DNA from 2 places in the Comamonas guangdongensis genome. Region 2 is predicted to be linked to the other one. Evidence: riboswitches for the same ligand, from Rfam matches in the RefSeq annotation. Region 2 holds a riboswitch; the other holds the start of a gene.
What was found. Region 2 has a riboswitch for S-adenosylhomocysteine ahead of metH (methionine synthase). Riboswitches for the same ligand answer to the same signal wherever they lie in the genome.

Region 1: it holds a riboswitch for S-adenosylhomocysteine, as region 2 does, so the genes downstream of both, ahcY (adenosylhomocysteinase) here and metH (methionine synthase) in region 2, are expected to answer to the same signal.

Annotation. Positions count from the first base shown of each region.
Region 1 is NZ_JBFYGN010000022.1:30,173-37,272, reverse strand. Features, by position in the region: gene rplM (50S ribosomal protein L13) at 1-61, opposite strand, end outside; gene AB6724_RS16915 (23S rRNA (adenine(2030)-N(6))-methyltransferase RlmJ) at 395-1,261, shown strand; gene AB6724_RS16910 (septal ring lytic transglycosylase RlpA family protein) at 1,305-2,048, opposite strand; gene metF (methylenetetrahydrofolate reductase [NAD(P)H]) at 2,158-2,985, opposite strand; gene AB6724_RS16900 (TlyA family RNA methyltransferase) at 3,026-4,222, opposite strand; gene ahcY (adenosylhomocysteinase) at 4,387-5,802, opposite strand; S-adenosyl-L-homocysteine riboswitch at 5,882-5,962, opposite strand; gene AB6724_RS16890 (helix-turn-helix domain-containing protein) at 6,008-6,412, opposite strand; gene AB6724_RS16885 (DUF2938 domain-containing protein) at 6,479-6,982, shown strand; gene AB6724_RS16880 (response regulator) at 6,979-7,100, opposite strand, start outside.
Region 2 is NZ_JBFYGN010000007.1:123,905-131,004, reverse strand. Features, by position in the region: gene gltS (sodium/glutamate symporter) at 1-609, opposite strand, end outside; S-adenosyl-L-homocysteine riboswitch at 754-862, shown strand; gene metH (methionine synthase) at 899-3,667, shown strand; gene AB6724_RS08290 (GntR family transcriptional regulator) at 3,726-4,430, opposite strand; gene AB6724_RS08285 (C4-dicarboxylate transporter DctA) at 4,439-5,779, opposite strand; gene cls (cardiolipin synthase) at 6,018-7,100, opposite strand, start outside.

The DNA of each region.
Region 1 (7,100 bases), on a different contig from region 2:
TGGCGTCAATCACAAACCACTCGTGTTGCACCTCAGCGGGCTTTGCGCTGAATGTAGACATGAGTTTTCTCTTTCAAGAGGGTTTGGCGAGTCCTTTTCCGCGGTCGGTGCTTCTTCTTGAAAAAGACGAATCTTTTAAAGGAAGCCTCTTAGGCGGGGTTACTCGAACCGAAGTCCGAGCCTTCGCCGCGGGACCCATAAAATCGCTGCGAAGCCGGCCATTATACAAAAACCGCCAAATTTGCGCATTCCCGTGCCAAGCCCGTTGTGAAACCCCCGGTTTTCCCAGGGCCGCCACGGTCCGGCACCCTCTCAACCTTTCAGCCATCAAGGGCAAGCCGGACGGAGAACCCCTCTCTTGCGCCCCTTGCCCGGCTGGTTACCATCCGCCCATATGTTCAGTTACCGCCACGCCTTCCATGCCGGCAACCACGCCGATGTGCTCAAGCACACCGTGCTGATTGCCACCGTGCAATACCTCACGCAAAAGGAGGCGGCGCTGACGGTGCTCGACACCCACGGCGGCGCGGGCCTGTACCGCCTGGACGGCGACTATGCCAGCAAGAGCGGCGAGGCCGAAGAAGGCATACTGCGCCTGGCCGCGGCCAAGGAGGCCGAACTCGCGCCCGTGCTGCAGGACTATCTGCAGCTGGTGCGCAGCTTCAACCAGGGCAATGCCCTGCGCAACTACCCCGGCTCGCCCTTCATCTCGCAGGCGCTGCTGCGCCCGCACGACCGGCTCAAGGCTTTCGAGCTGCACCCGACCGACATGCGCTCGCTGACGGGCAATATGGCCCAGCTGGAAGTGGGCCGGAAGGTCAGCATCCTGCTCGAAGACGGCTTTGAGGGCGTGAAGAAATTCCTGCCCCCGCCCTCGCGCCGCGCGCTGCTGCTCTGCGACCCCAGCTACGAACTCAAGACCGACTACGGCCGCGTGCTGGACATGGTGACGGACAGCCTCAAGCGCTTTCCCACGGGCACCTACGCCATCTGGTATCCCATCATTCCGCGCCCCGAGGCCCACGATCTGCCCAAGCGCCTCAAGACCATGGCCACCAAGGCCGGCAAGAGCTGGCTGCACGCCACGCTGACCGTCAAGAGCAACAAGACCTCTGAGCGCGGCGGCCTGCCGGGCAGCGGCATGTTCCTGATCAACCCGCCGTTCAACCTCAAAGACCAGCTCAAACCCGCCATGCCGCAGCTGGTGAAGCTGCTCGGCCAGGACGACAACGCAGCCTTCACGCTGGAATCGGGCGGCTGATCCTTCGCTGTGCCAAAAAAAGAGGACCGCAGCGGTCCTCTTGTTATTTGTGATGCCGGCTGGGCTGGCTGGCCGAGGTGTGTACCTGGCGGCCGCCATGTTTGGCGGACTTCACCTTGTTGCGCGCCTCGCCGACCACAGTGCGCCCCGAGGACTTGCGCGCCGAGGCACTCAGCCGGGCCGGACATTCGTCCTCGTCGCCGTCGAGCTGCCACAGCTCCACGGGCTTGATGCCCAAGCCCAGCATGCCCAGCTCCTGGGCCGCGGCCTTGCTCAGGTCGATCACGCGTCCCGGCGCGAACGGGCCACGGTCATTGATGCGCACCACCACGCTTTTGCCCGTGACCGAGCTGCGCACGCAGACCCGGCTGCCGAATGGCAGGTCGCGGTGCGCGGCCGTGAAGTCCGTGCTGTCGAAACGCTCGCCGCTGGCGGTCTTGCGGCCGTGGAACTGCTCGCCATACCAGGACGCAAGGCCCGACTGGTCGCTTTCACGCGGCGGGTTCAGATCGTATTTGTTGCTGTCTTCGGGAGTATCGGCCTTGTCGGCATCGCCGGGCTTGTTGGCCCTGATGCCCAGCCCCTTGTCGCGGTAGTTGCTGCGCGCATAGGCATCGGGGCGCAGCGGCGCCGAAGCCGTGGCGGGGGGCTGCGGCTTGGACCTGAGCTGGGCACGCTCCGCCGCGCTCAGAGCGCCCCGGCTTGGCTGCGCCGCATCCTGGGTGGCTGCATTCTCCGGCAGGGGTGCGCAGCCGGCCATGACGGCCGTGACAAGCCCCAGCCCCATCCAGCGCCAGTAACGCCATTCTTTTTTTTGCGACACGGGCGGGTTCTCCTTGAAAACTCAAGCGAGTGCCGCCAAGCCTGGCCGCCCCAGCGGCCGGCAAGCTTCAGGCTTACAGACCCAGGCGGTCGCAGATCTCCAGAGTGGCGACGCTCTGATTCATCGTATAGAAGTGCAGCCCGGGAGCTCCCTGGCTGCGCAACTGCTCGCATAGATGAGTCACGACATCCAGACCAAAGGCACGAATGGATGCAGAGTCATCTCCGAACGCCTGCAGACGCAGGCGAATCCAGCGCGGAATCTCGGCGCCACAGGCATCCGAGAAGCGCATCAGCTGTGTAGAGCTGGTGATGGGCATGATCCCCGGCACGACGGGTATATCAAGCCCCAGGGCCCTCACATCATCCACAAAGCGCAGGTAGGCATCGGCATTGTAGAAATATTGGGTGATGGCGGAATCTGCCCCAGCGCGCACTTTAACAACAAATGCCTCAAGATCGCTGCGTGGGGACTTTGCTTGAGGGTGGGTTTCGGGATAGGCGGCCACTTCGATGTGGAACCAGTCGCCGAATTCCTTCTTCACGAAAGCCACCAGATCGCTGGCGTAGTGGAACTCGCCACCCAGGCCGTAGCCGCTGGGCAGGTCGCCGCGCAGGGCCACGATGCGCCTGACGCCCATGACCTTGAGTTCGCCGAGCTCGGCGCGCACCTTGTCATGCGTGGCGCCTATGCAGGAGAAGTGCGAGGCCGCGCCCACACCCTCGTTCTGGATGTCGCTCACCATGGTGAAGGTGCCGGCCTGGGTGGAGCCGCCGGCGCCGTAGGTCACGGAGCAGAACTCGGGCTTGCGCGCATACAGCGCCTGGCGCACGCCCACATGCTTGGCCGCGCCTTCGGGCGTCTTGGTCGGGAAAAACTCGAAGCTGATCGGGAAGCTCATGACGTCTCTTGTCTCGGAATTTCTGGTCTATGGATGGCGCTCAGCGCTCGTTGCGCTTTTTCTGCTTGGCGCGGGCCGGTCCGGGCTGGCCAAAGCTGGCGACCTCGGGGTCTTCGTACAGCTCCTGCTTTTCGCGCTTGGCGCGCATGTCGGCGCGAGAGGGACGCTTGGCCGCGACCTTCTTGGCGGCGGGCTTGGACTGCTCTTCCGCCGTGTCGGCAGCGGCAGGCGCCTTGACCTCGGCGCCCTGCTGCGCAAAGACAAAGAACTCGTGATTGCCGTCGCCGCCTTCGATCGGCGAATCCAGCCACTGCAGCACCGTCATCCCCTGCTCCACGAGGCAGTCGCGGATGCGCTGCTCCACCTCGGCATACAGCGCCGGATCGCGCACGATGCCGCCCTTGCCGACCTGGCCGGGCTGCAGCTCGAACTGCGGCTTGACCAGCATCAGCAGGCGGCCATGGGGCTTGAGCAGCTGCACGGCCGAAGGCAGGACCAAGGTCAGCGAGATGAAGGACACGTCGCCGGTGACAAAGTCGAATGCGGGCGTGATGTCTATCTTCTCGGTGCCGGGCCTGCGGCGGCGCTGCACCGGGGCCAGGCCATCGGCCTTGGCGCGGGCCTTGGCAGCACGCTCGGCCTTGAAGGCCTCGATATCCTGCTCCTTGGCGTCGTCGCTGTCGTCGTAGTCCTCGTCGACCTGACCGCCGTTGCGCATCCAGGCATAGGGTGCCTGGGGCTGGGTGTCGTTGTCTTCCTCTTCCTCGAGGATTTCGCTGAGCGCCTCGTCGCAGGCGGCGGCCAGCGACTCGGCCGTCATGGCACGGGCATTCAGGCCCTCCACGCATACCACGCGCTCATCGGCGCGCAGGCGCTCGTGCAGCTGGCCATGGCCCACATCCACGCCTATGACCTGGGCCGCACCCTGCTGCAGCAGGCAGTCGGTGAAGCCGCCCGTGCTCTGGCCCACGTCCAGGCAGCGCAGGCCTGCAACCTTGAAGCCCGTGGCGGCCAGCGCGCCTTCGAGCTTGAGGCCGCCGCGCGAGATGTACTTGGCCTCGGCCGCATCCAGCAGCTGCAGCTCGGCACCCGCGGGAATCTCATCGCCGTTCTTGGCGACCTTCTTCCAGGGGGCCAGCGGCGTCAGCCGCCATTCCACACCCGAGGCAATCAGACGCTGGGCCTGGGAACGGGTGCTCGCATGGCCAGCCTCAACTAAAAAAACATCTGCGCGCATCGCGTCGCTCTCCAGGGAATCTCGGTTAGTGCTGGCATCAACCCTCAAAAACTGGCGCGAACCAATGCCAGGGACGCCGAGCAAGGGCCGCCCCCGCAGCGAGGGCGTCGTCCCCCTCCGGCGAAGCCAGAGAGGGGGAAGCGGCAAAGCCGCTCAGGGGGTGCTTAATAGCGGTAGGTCTCGGGCTTGTAAGGGCCTTGCTTGCTCACGCCGATGTAGTCGGCCTGGGCCTGGGTCAGCTCGGTCAGTTGGGCGCCGACCTTCTTCAGGTGCAGGCGCGCGACCTTCTCGTCGAGGATCTTGGGCAGCACATAGACCTTGCCCACTTCATAGGCCTCGGGACGCGTGAACAGCTCGATCTGCGCCAGGGTCTGGTTGGCAAACGAGTTGGACATCACGAAGCTGGGGTGGCCGGTGGCGCAGCCCAGGTTCACCAGACGGCCTTTGGCCAGCAGGATGATCTTCTTGCCGTCGGGGAAGGTGATGTGATCCACCTGGGGCTTGATCTCTTCCCACTCATACTTCTCGATCGACGCCACGTCGATCTCGTTGTCGAAGTGGCCGATGTTGCAGACGATGGCCTCGTTCTTCATGGCCAGCATGTGCTCGTGGCGGATGATGTCGCGGTTGCCGGTGGTGGTCACGAAGATGTCGCACTTGTCGGCCGCGTATTCCATGGTCACGACCTTGTAGCCTTCCATGGCCGCCTGCAGGGCGTTGATGGGGTCGATCTCGGTCACCCACACCTGGGCGCGCAGTGCCGTCAGCGCCTGGGCGCAGCCCTTGCCCACGTCGCCGTAGCCGGCCACCACGGCCACCTTGCCAGCGATCATCACGTCGGTGGCGCGCTTGATGCCGTCCACAAGCGATTCGCGGCAGCCGTACAGGTTGTCGAACTTGCTCTTGGTCACCGAGTCGTTGACGTTGATGGCGCGGAACTTCAGCGTGCCCTTGGCGGACATTTCGTTGAGGCGGTGCACGCCGGTCGTGGTTTCCTCGGTCACGCCCATGATCTGGGCGCTCTTGCGGCTGTACCAGGTACCGTCTTCGGCCAGCTTGGCCTTGATGGCGGCGAAGACGATCTTTTCTTCCTCGGAGCCGGGGTTGGCCAGCACGGACAGATCCTTTTCGGCGCGCATGCCCAGGTGCATGAGCATGGTGGCATCGCCGCCGTCGTCCAGGATCATGTTCGGGCCTTCGTTCTCGGCACCCTTGGCGCCGAACTCGAAGATGTTGTGGGTGTAATCCCAGTAGTCCTTCAGCGATTCGCCCTTGATGGCGAACACGGGCACGCCGGTCTCGGCAATCGCGGCCGCGGCATGGTCCTGGGTGGAGAAGATGTTGCACGAAGCCCAGCGCACTTGCGCACCCAGGGCCGTCAGCGTCTCGATCAGCACGGCCGTCTGGATGGTCATGTGCAGCGAGCCGGTGATGCGTGCGCCCTTGAGCGGCTGGGCGGCGGCGAATTCTTCGCGCACGGCCATCAGGCCAGGCATTTCGGTTTCGGCGATGCTGATCTCCTTGCGGCCCCAGCTGGCCAGGGAAATGTCGGCGATCGCGCGGTCTTGGGTATTGCTCATGAAAACTCCTGCTCGGAACAAACTTGGAAACAGTCCACGATCTGCAGCAGGAGGGGAAAGCGCCGCACCGCACAGAAAGCGTGGGTGAGCGTCGTTGCGAGTGTTGGGTCCGAGCCTCACGCCCCGCCTGATGGGGGACGCTGCAACGCTCCTCGGATATCCGGCGATTATAGACGCGGCCGCATCCACGGCGCCGCGAAAGGGCTCAGCCTCCGTCCCTGGCCGACCTGGCGGCCACGCGCAGCATCTGCTGGAATTTCGGGCATTCCAGATGGCTGGGCGCCGGGCATTGCGCCGCATGGCGCAGGCCTTCGCGCAACGCGGTCATGCGGCGTATGCCGCGGTCCAGCTCCTCGGCCCGGCGTGCCAGCGCCTGCCTGTCCACCTCCAGCGCGCCGCCGTCGCCGAACATCTGGCGGATCTCGGCCAGCGAGAAGCCCGCTGCTCGGCCCAGCGTGATCAGGGCCAGTTGCTGCAGCACCTGGGGCTGGTACTGGCGCCGCAGGCCATGCCGCGCGCAGGAGGAAATCAGGCCCTGGGCCTCGTAGTAACGCAGGGTGGAGGCGGTCAGGCCGGACTGGCGGGCCACCGCGCCGATATCGATGAGCATGCGTGCTTGACTTGAAGTTGACTTCAAGTTGCATAGTCGGTTTTTCTTCGCACCAAGGCAAGCCGCATGAGCATAGACCACCCCGTTCCCCTGGCCCAGACCCTGTTCGTGGGTCTTGGCGCCACCGCCGTCATCGACCTCTGGGCCATGCTGCGCCGGCGGCTGTTCGGCGCGCCCGCACTCGACTACGCCCTGGTCGGGCGCTGGCTGCTGTATCTGCCCGAGGGCCGCTGCGCTCATGCGCCGATCACGGCCTCGGCGCCCAAGGCCTACGAAGCCGCCATTGGCTGGAGCGCCCACTATCTGATCGGCATGCTGTTTGCCCTGGCCCTGGTCACCCTCGCGGGCCCGGCCTGGCTGGAAGCGCCGCGCCTGCTGCCGGCACTGGCCGTGGGCCTGGCCAGCGTGGTGTTCCCGTTTTTCGTGATGCAGCCCGGCATGGGCCTGGGCGTGGCGGCCAGCCGCGCGCCCAGGCCCTGGCTCGCGCGCGGCCACAGCCTGGTCCTGCACGCGGTGTTCGGCCTGGCCATGTATGCCACGGCCCTGGCGCTGCAGGGATTCGCCGCCTAGGATGCGGCCAGGCCCAGCAGCCGGTAGCCCACCTGCAGCTCGGTCAGCAGATGCCGGGGCTGGGCCGGGTCGAGCTCTATCTTCTGGCGCAGATTCGCCATGTGCACGCGCAGATAGT
Region 2 (7,100 bases):
GTCGGCCTGCTGCTGCTCGGATTCGGTGAGCGGCCGGGCCAGCCGGTGGCGGGTGATCAGGTGCTTGGCCAGCGGACCGCCGAGCAGCCCGCCGATGACCAGGCCGAACGTGGCGCAGGCAATGCCCAGCGTGGTGGCGCCGCTCAGGCCGTACTGGGTTTCGAGCACCGAGCCCCAGGCGCCTGCCGTGCCGTGGCCGCCGACCAGGGTGATGGAACCCGTCACCAGGCCCAGCAGCGGGTCCAGCCCCAGCAGTGTGGCCAGGCCAACGCCCACGCCGTTCTGCACCAGGATGAAGGCCGCTATCAGAAGCGGGAAGACCAGCAGGCCCTTGCCGCCTTCGCGCAGTTTGGCAAAGTTGGCGCTCAGGCCTATGGAGGAGAAGAACACCAGCATGAAGGCCGACTGCAGGCCGGACTCCAGGCTCAGGCTCAGATCCATGAACCGGTGCAGGGCAAAGATCACAGCCGCCACGACCAGGCCGCCGGAGACGGGCTCGGGGATGTTGAAGTCGCGCAGCAGGCGGATATGCCGCGTCAGCAGCTTGCCCAGCATCAGCACCAGTACGGCAAGAATAAGCGTGTAGTACGCACCAAGGCTCACGTGCATTTCTCTTCTCCAGGCGGTTCTTCTTGAGGACGCTGGATTCTAGGGTAAGCCCTTATATGCCCCTTGGTCGCGGGCCGGCGGGCCCCCGCGGCAGTAGGCGGCAGCGGGCGCGGACAAGCGGCCTCGTCTTAGAATGGCGGGCTTCGCCCCAAGGAGCGCTGCAGCGGCCCGGTTGAGCTTTCGACCCGCCGTCAGGCTTGGGGCCGGCCGCCTGCCCGCGCAGGCAGTCCACAGACAACGGCGCTCACCTGTTTTCCTTCTGTCCTTGGTTTTTATACAGGTGAGCCAGATGTCCGCTGCTACCCCTTCCACTGCTATCGCCCCCATGCGCCTGTCGGGCCTGGAGCCCGTGTTCATCGGCGAGGACACGCTGTTCGTCAACGTGGGCGAGCGCACCAACGTCACCGGCTCCAAGGCGTTTGCGCGCCTGATCCTCAACGAGCAGTACGAAGAGGCCCTGGCCGTGGCGCGTCAGCAGGTGGAAAACGGCGCCCAGGTGATCGACGTGAACATGGACGAGGCCATGCTGGACAGCAAGGCCGCCATGGTGCGCTTTCTGAACCTGATCGCCTCCGAGCCCGACATCGCCAAGGTGCCGGTGATGGTGGACAGCTCCAAGTGGGAGGTGATCGAGGCCGGCCTGCGCTGCCTGCAGGGCAAGGGCATCGTCAACTCGATCTCCATGAAGGAGGGCGTCGAAGAGTTCAAGAAGCACGCCAAGCTGGTCAAGCGCTATGGCGCGGCCGCCGTGGTGATGGCATTCGACGAAAAAGGCCAGGCCGACACCTTTGCGCGCAAGATCGAGATCTGCGAACGCGCCTACCGCATCCTGGTCGACGAAGTGGGCTTTGCGCCCGAAGACATCATCTTCGACCCCAACATCTTTGCCGTGGCCACCGGCATCGAAGAGCACAACAACTATGGCGTGGACTTCATCGAGGCCACGCGCTGGATCAAGCAGAACCTGCCGGGCGCCAAGGTCAGCGGCGGCGTCTCCAACGTGAGCTTTTCCTTCCGCGGCAACGACCCGGTGCGCGAGGCCATCCACACCGTGTTCCTCTACCATGCCATCAAGGCGGGCATGGACATGGGCATCGTCAACGCCGGCATGGTGGGTGTCTATGACGAGCTGGAGCCCACGCTGCGCGAGCGCGTCGAAGACGTGGTGCTCAACCGTCGCCCCGACGCGGCCGAACGCCTGCTGGAGATCGCCGACCAGGCCAAGGGCGCGGCCAAGGACGACAGCAAGAAGCTGGAATGGCGCGGTACGCCGGACAAGCCCAAGACCGTCAACGAGCGCCTCTCGCATGCGCTGGTGCACGGCATTACCGACTTCATCACCGAAGACACGGAAGAGGCCTACCAGCAGATCGTGGTGCAGGGCGGCGGCCGCCCGCTGCATGTGATCGAAGGTCCGCTGATGGACGGCATGAACGTGGTCGGCGACCTGTTCGGCGCCGGCAAGATGTTCCTGCCCCAGGTGGTCAAGAGCGCGCGCGTGATGAAGCAGGCCGTGGCCCATCTGGTGCCCTATATCGAAGAGGAAAAGCGTCAGCAGGAAGCCGCGGGCCTGGACGTGTCTAGCAAGGGCAAGATCGTCATCGCCACCGTCAAGGGCGATGTGCACGACATAGGCAAGAACATCGTCACCGTGGTCCTGCAGTGCAACAACTTCGAGGTCATCAACATGGGCGTGATGGTGCCCTGCCACGAGATCCTGGCCCGTGCCAAGGCCGAGGGCGCGGACATCATAGGCCTGTCGGGCCTGATCACGCCCAGCCTCGAGGAGATGCAGTATGTGGCCGGCGAGATGGACAAGGACGAGTACTTCCGCATCAAGAAGATACCGCTGCTGATTGGCGGCGCCACCTGCTCGCGCGTGCACACGGCCGTGAAGATCGCGCCCAAGTACGACGGCCCCGTGGTCTATGTGCCCGACGCCTCGCGCTCGGTGAGCGTGGCGCAAAGCCTGCTGGGCGAAGGCAAGCAGGCCTATCTGGACGAGCTGCAGGCCGACTACGACAAGGTGCGCACCCAGCATGCGAACAAAAAGGCCACGCCGCTGTGGCCGCTGGACAAGGCGCGCGCCAATGCCACGCCCGTGGACTTTGCGCACCATGCGCCCGTGCTGCCGCGCGTGCTGGGCCGCCGCGTGTTCAAGAACTTCGACCTGGCAGAAATTGCCCAGTACATAGATTGGGGCCCATTCTTCCAGACCTGGGATCTGGCCGGCCCCTTCCCCGCCATCCTCGACGATGAAATCGTGGGCGAGCAGGCACGCAAGGTGTTCGAGGACGCCAAGGCCATGCTGAAGAAGATCGTCGAAGGCCGCTGGCTGCAGGCCAATGGCGTGATGGGCCTGTTCCCGGCCAACCGCGTGGGCGACGACATCGTGTTCTACACCGACGAATCGCGTACCCAGGTCCTGGGCACCTGGTACGGCATGCGCCAGCAGACCGAGAAGCAGGCCGTCGACGGCCCGGATGGCCGGCCCGTGATGCGCCCCAGCCGCTGCCTGTCGGATTTCGTGGCCAGCAGGGACAGCGGCATTGCCGACTACGCCGGCATGTTCGCCGTCACGGCCGGCATAGGCGCCGAGAAGAAGGACAAGGAATTCGAGGCTGCGCTGGACGACTACAGCGGCATCATGTTCAAGGCCCTGGCCGACCGTCTGGCCGAGGCCTTTGCCGAATGCCTGCACCAGCGCGTGCGCAAGGACCTGTGGGGCTATGCCGAGGACGAGCAGCTCTCCAACGAGCAGCTCATCAAGGAGCAGTACCAGGGCATACGCCCCGCGCCCGGCTACCCGGCCTGCCCCGATCACACGGCCAAGACCGATCTGTTCAAGGTGCTGAACGCCGCGGAAATCGGCATGCATCTGACCGAAAGCCTGGCCATGTTCCCGGCCTCCAGCGTCAGCGGCTTCTATCTGGGCCACCCGGACGCGGTGTATTTCAACGTCGGCCAGATCGGCGAGGATCAGCTGGCGGATATGGCCGAGCGCCGCGGCATGGACATGGCGGAGCTGCGCCGGGCGCTGGCGCCGAACCTGGGCTGATCCCGGTCCGCGGGCACGCAGCGCGAGCGCAGCAAAGCCAGGGCAGGCCCTGGCTTTTTCATTTGTGCGGCAGCGGGCCCTGCTTGAGCACGGGCGCCAGCGTGGCACGCAGGCGGTCGCCGGGGTCTGCGGCCTCGGGCGCGCGGGTTTCCAGCGAGCGCTCCACCATGCCTATGTGTTCCAGCAGCAGGGCCTTGGCGCCCTCGGTGTCGCCGCGCTCCAGGGCCGCCACGATGCGCTCGTGCTCGGCGCAGGACTGGCCGGCGCTGTGCGTGGACTGGTAGAGCGTGGCCGCCAGGGTGGTGCGCGCCGTCAGGTCGCGCAGCGTGTCGGCCAGCAGCCGGTGGCCCATCTGCTCGGCCAGGCAGACATGGAAATCCGCGAGCAGAAAAGCGCGCATGGCGCTGTCCGCGCCGGCAATGGCCTTCTGCTCCTGGGCGATGTGGCGGCGCAGCTGGGTGATGACGCGCTGCAGCGGCTTGCCGGCCTCCTGCAGTATGCCGGTCTCGATGATGCGCCGCGCCGAGAAGGCGTCCTTGGCCTCGGCGGCCGAAGGCTGGACCACATACCAGCCCCTGCGGGCCTGGACCTGGACAAAGCCGCGGGCCTGCAGCTGCATCAGCGCTTCGCGCACCACGGTGCGGCTGACGTCGAAGTTGTTGGCCAGCTCCTGCTCCCCCAGCCTTTCACCGGGCGCCAGCTTCTGGGCCAGTATGGCTTCGACGACGCGTTCCGCGATGTGCTGTGGAGAGGCAGGAGTCATTGCTTGATCTAGTGGCTGGAGTGGGAGACGGGGACTATGGCAGGCGGAACCTTAGCAGATGCATGGTCTTCTTCTTCGGTCCGCGGCTCGGCCCTGCCGTCGAGCACGGCATGGGCACGCTCGCGGTCGATGTCGCCTTCCCAGGCCGCGATGGCCACGGTGGCCACGCAGTTGCCGATCAGATTGCCCAGGGCGCGCGCGATGCCCATGAACCAGTCCACCGACAGCACCAGCACCAGGCCGATCGCCGGAATGGCAGGAATCGCGTGCAGGGTGGCGGCCAGCACCACGATGGCCGAGCCCGGCACGCCGTGCGCGCCCTTGGAGGTCACCAGCGCGATGGCCAGAATGGTCAGCAGGTCGGACATGCTGATCGGGGTGTTGGTGGCCTGGGCGATGAAGACCGCGGCCAGCGTGATGTAGATGGAGAACGCGTCCAGGTTGAACGAATAGCCGGTGGGTATCACCAGGCCCACCGTGGAGTCGCGCACGCCCATGTTGCGCAGCTTGGCCATGATTTGGGGCAGCACGCTGTCCGACGAGGTGGTCGCGAAGACGATGGTCAGCTCCTCGCGCAGATAGCGCAGCAGCTTGATCAGGCTGAAGCCCGACAGGCGCATCACCAGGCCCAGCACCACGAACACGAAGATCAGCACCGAGACGTAGAACAGCGCCACCAGCATGCCCAGCTGCTTGAGCGAGCCTATGCCGTACTGGCCCACGGTGAAGGCGATGGCGCCCAGCACGCCCAGCGGCGCGAGCTTGATGATGATGCCCATGACCTTGAACAGGGCCATGGACAGCGTGTCCACCAGTTCGGAGACGGGTTTGCCGCGTTCGCCCAGCAGGGTCAGCGCGCAGCCGAACAGCACGGCGAACAGCAGCACCTGCAGCACGTCGCCCTTGGCGAAGGCTTCCACCACGGTGCTGGGAATGAGCTTCATCAAAAAGTCCACCGTGCCGCCGCTGGTCAGCTTGTCGGCATTGCTGGCATAGGCCGCCATGGCCGAGGCATCGAGCTTGCTGGTGTCCACGTTCATGCCGGCGCCGGGCTCGAAGACAAAGGCCAGCACCAGGCCCAGACCCAGCGCGATGGTAGTCAGCACCTCGAAGTAGATCAGGGCCTTGACACCCACGCGGCCCACGCGCTTGAGGTCGCCGGCACCGGCAATGCCGTGCACGACCACGCAGAACACCAGGATGGGGATGATCATCTTGATCAGCTTGATGAAGCCATCGCCCAGGGGTTTGAGTTTCACGGCCCATTCAGGGGCCAGTAGTCCGGCGAGCACACCCAGTATGAGTGCGATCACCACCTGTCCGAACAGTGATCTGACAAAGCGGCGCATAGTCGTCTTTCGCAAGTTGTGGAATCTTGTATGCAAGTAACTTGAAACTTGCATACAAGAATGTAGATAAGCGAAAGCCGTGCCAGCAGAGGGTATTCCTGCAGATTTCCGCAACTTCGGAGAGGATCAGTCCTGACTTGCGTGCATGAAATCGGGAGGGCGGGCCGCCGTGGTGCGCGGCCGGCCGCCGGCATGCACGCGTGTGGTGCGAGCCATGCCCTGCGTCAGGGCATGGCGTCTACAGCACCGGGCTCAGGGCACCCAGCAGGTTGTCCCAGATGCGCTTCCACCAGGGTGTGGCGCGCACCTGTTCCAGCGTCACCGCGTGGGATTCGCGGATATAGCTCTGCTGGCGCTGGCGGATGGCCTGGGTGGTGGCCTCGTCATGCAGCAGCACATTGTTCTCGAAGTTCAGGTCAAAGCTGCGCAGGTCCAGATTGGTGGAGCCGATCAGGCTGACAGCGCCGTCCAGGCACAGGGTCTTGGCATGCAGCAGGCCGGGGCGGAATTCGTGGATATGTACGCCGGCCGTGAGCAGGCGCCAGTAATGGCTGCGGCTGACGGCGCCGACGATCCATGAATCATTGCGGGCGGGCAGGATCAGCGTGACCTGGACGCCGCGCCAGGCCGCGGTGCACAGGGCATCGAGCACCGTGGTGTCGGGCACGAAGTAGGGGGTGGAGATCACCACCTCCTGGCGTGCGCAGGCCAGCAGGCTGGCGACCAGCTGCGGCGTGGAGCGGGGGCGCTCGGTAGGGCCTTCGGCAATGCCTACGGCACCGAAGCCTCCGGCCTGCGCCGTGGCCGCGGCGATGGAGGGCGGCGCCACGCCGGCATCGGACTGTGCCCAGTCGCTCGCAAATGCCTGCTGCATCTGCGCCACCAGAGGGCCCTGCATGCGCAGCATGATGTCCACCCAGGGCGCGAAGCGCGGCTTGAGGCGGAAGGCTTCGTCGGCGCAGTTCTGGCTGCCGCAATAGGTGATCTGGCCGTCGATCAGCGTGATCTTGCGGTGGTTGCGCAGGTCGATGCGGCTGGTCAGCATGACCTTGAGCGGATGGCTGATGGGCAGGGCCACGGCCAGGTGCACGCCGCCCTGCTTCATCTGCTGCCACAGGCCCGACTGAATCAGCGCGTGCGAGCCCAGGCCATCGACCATGGCCCGGCAGGTCACGCCGCGCCTGGCGGCGCGGATCAGGGCCTGAGCCAGCTCGGTGCCGGTCTGGTCGTCCAGCCAGATGTAGTACAGCACATTGATCTCGCGGCTGGCGGCCTCCATGTCGGCCAGCATCTGCGCACGCGCCTCGGCGCCGTCGCTCAT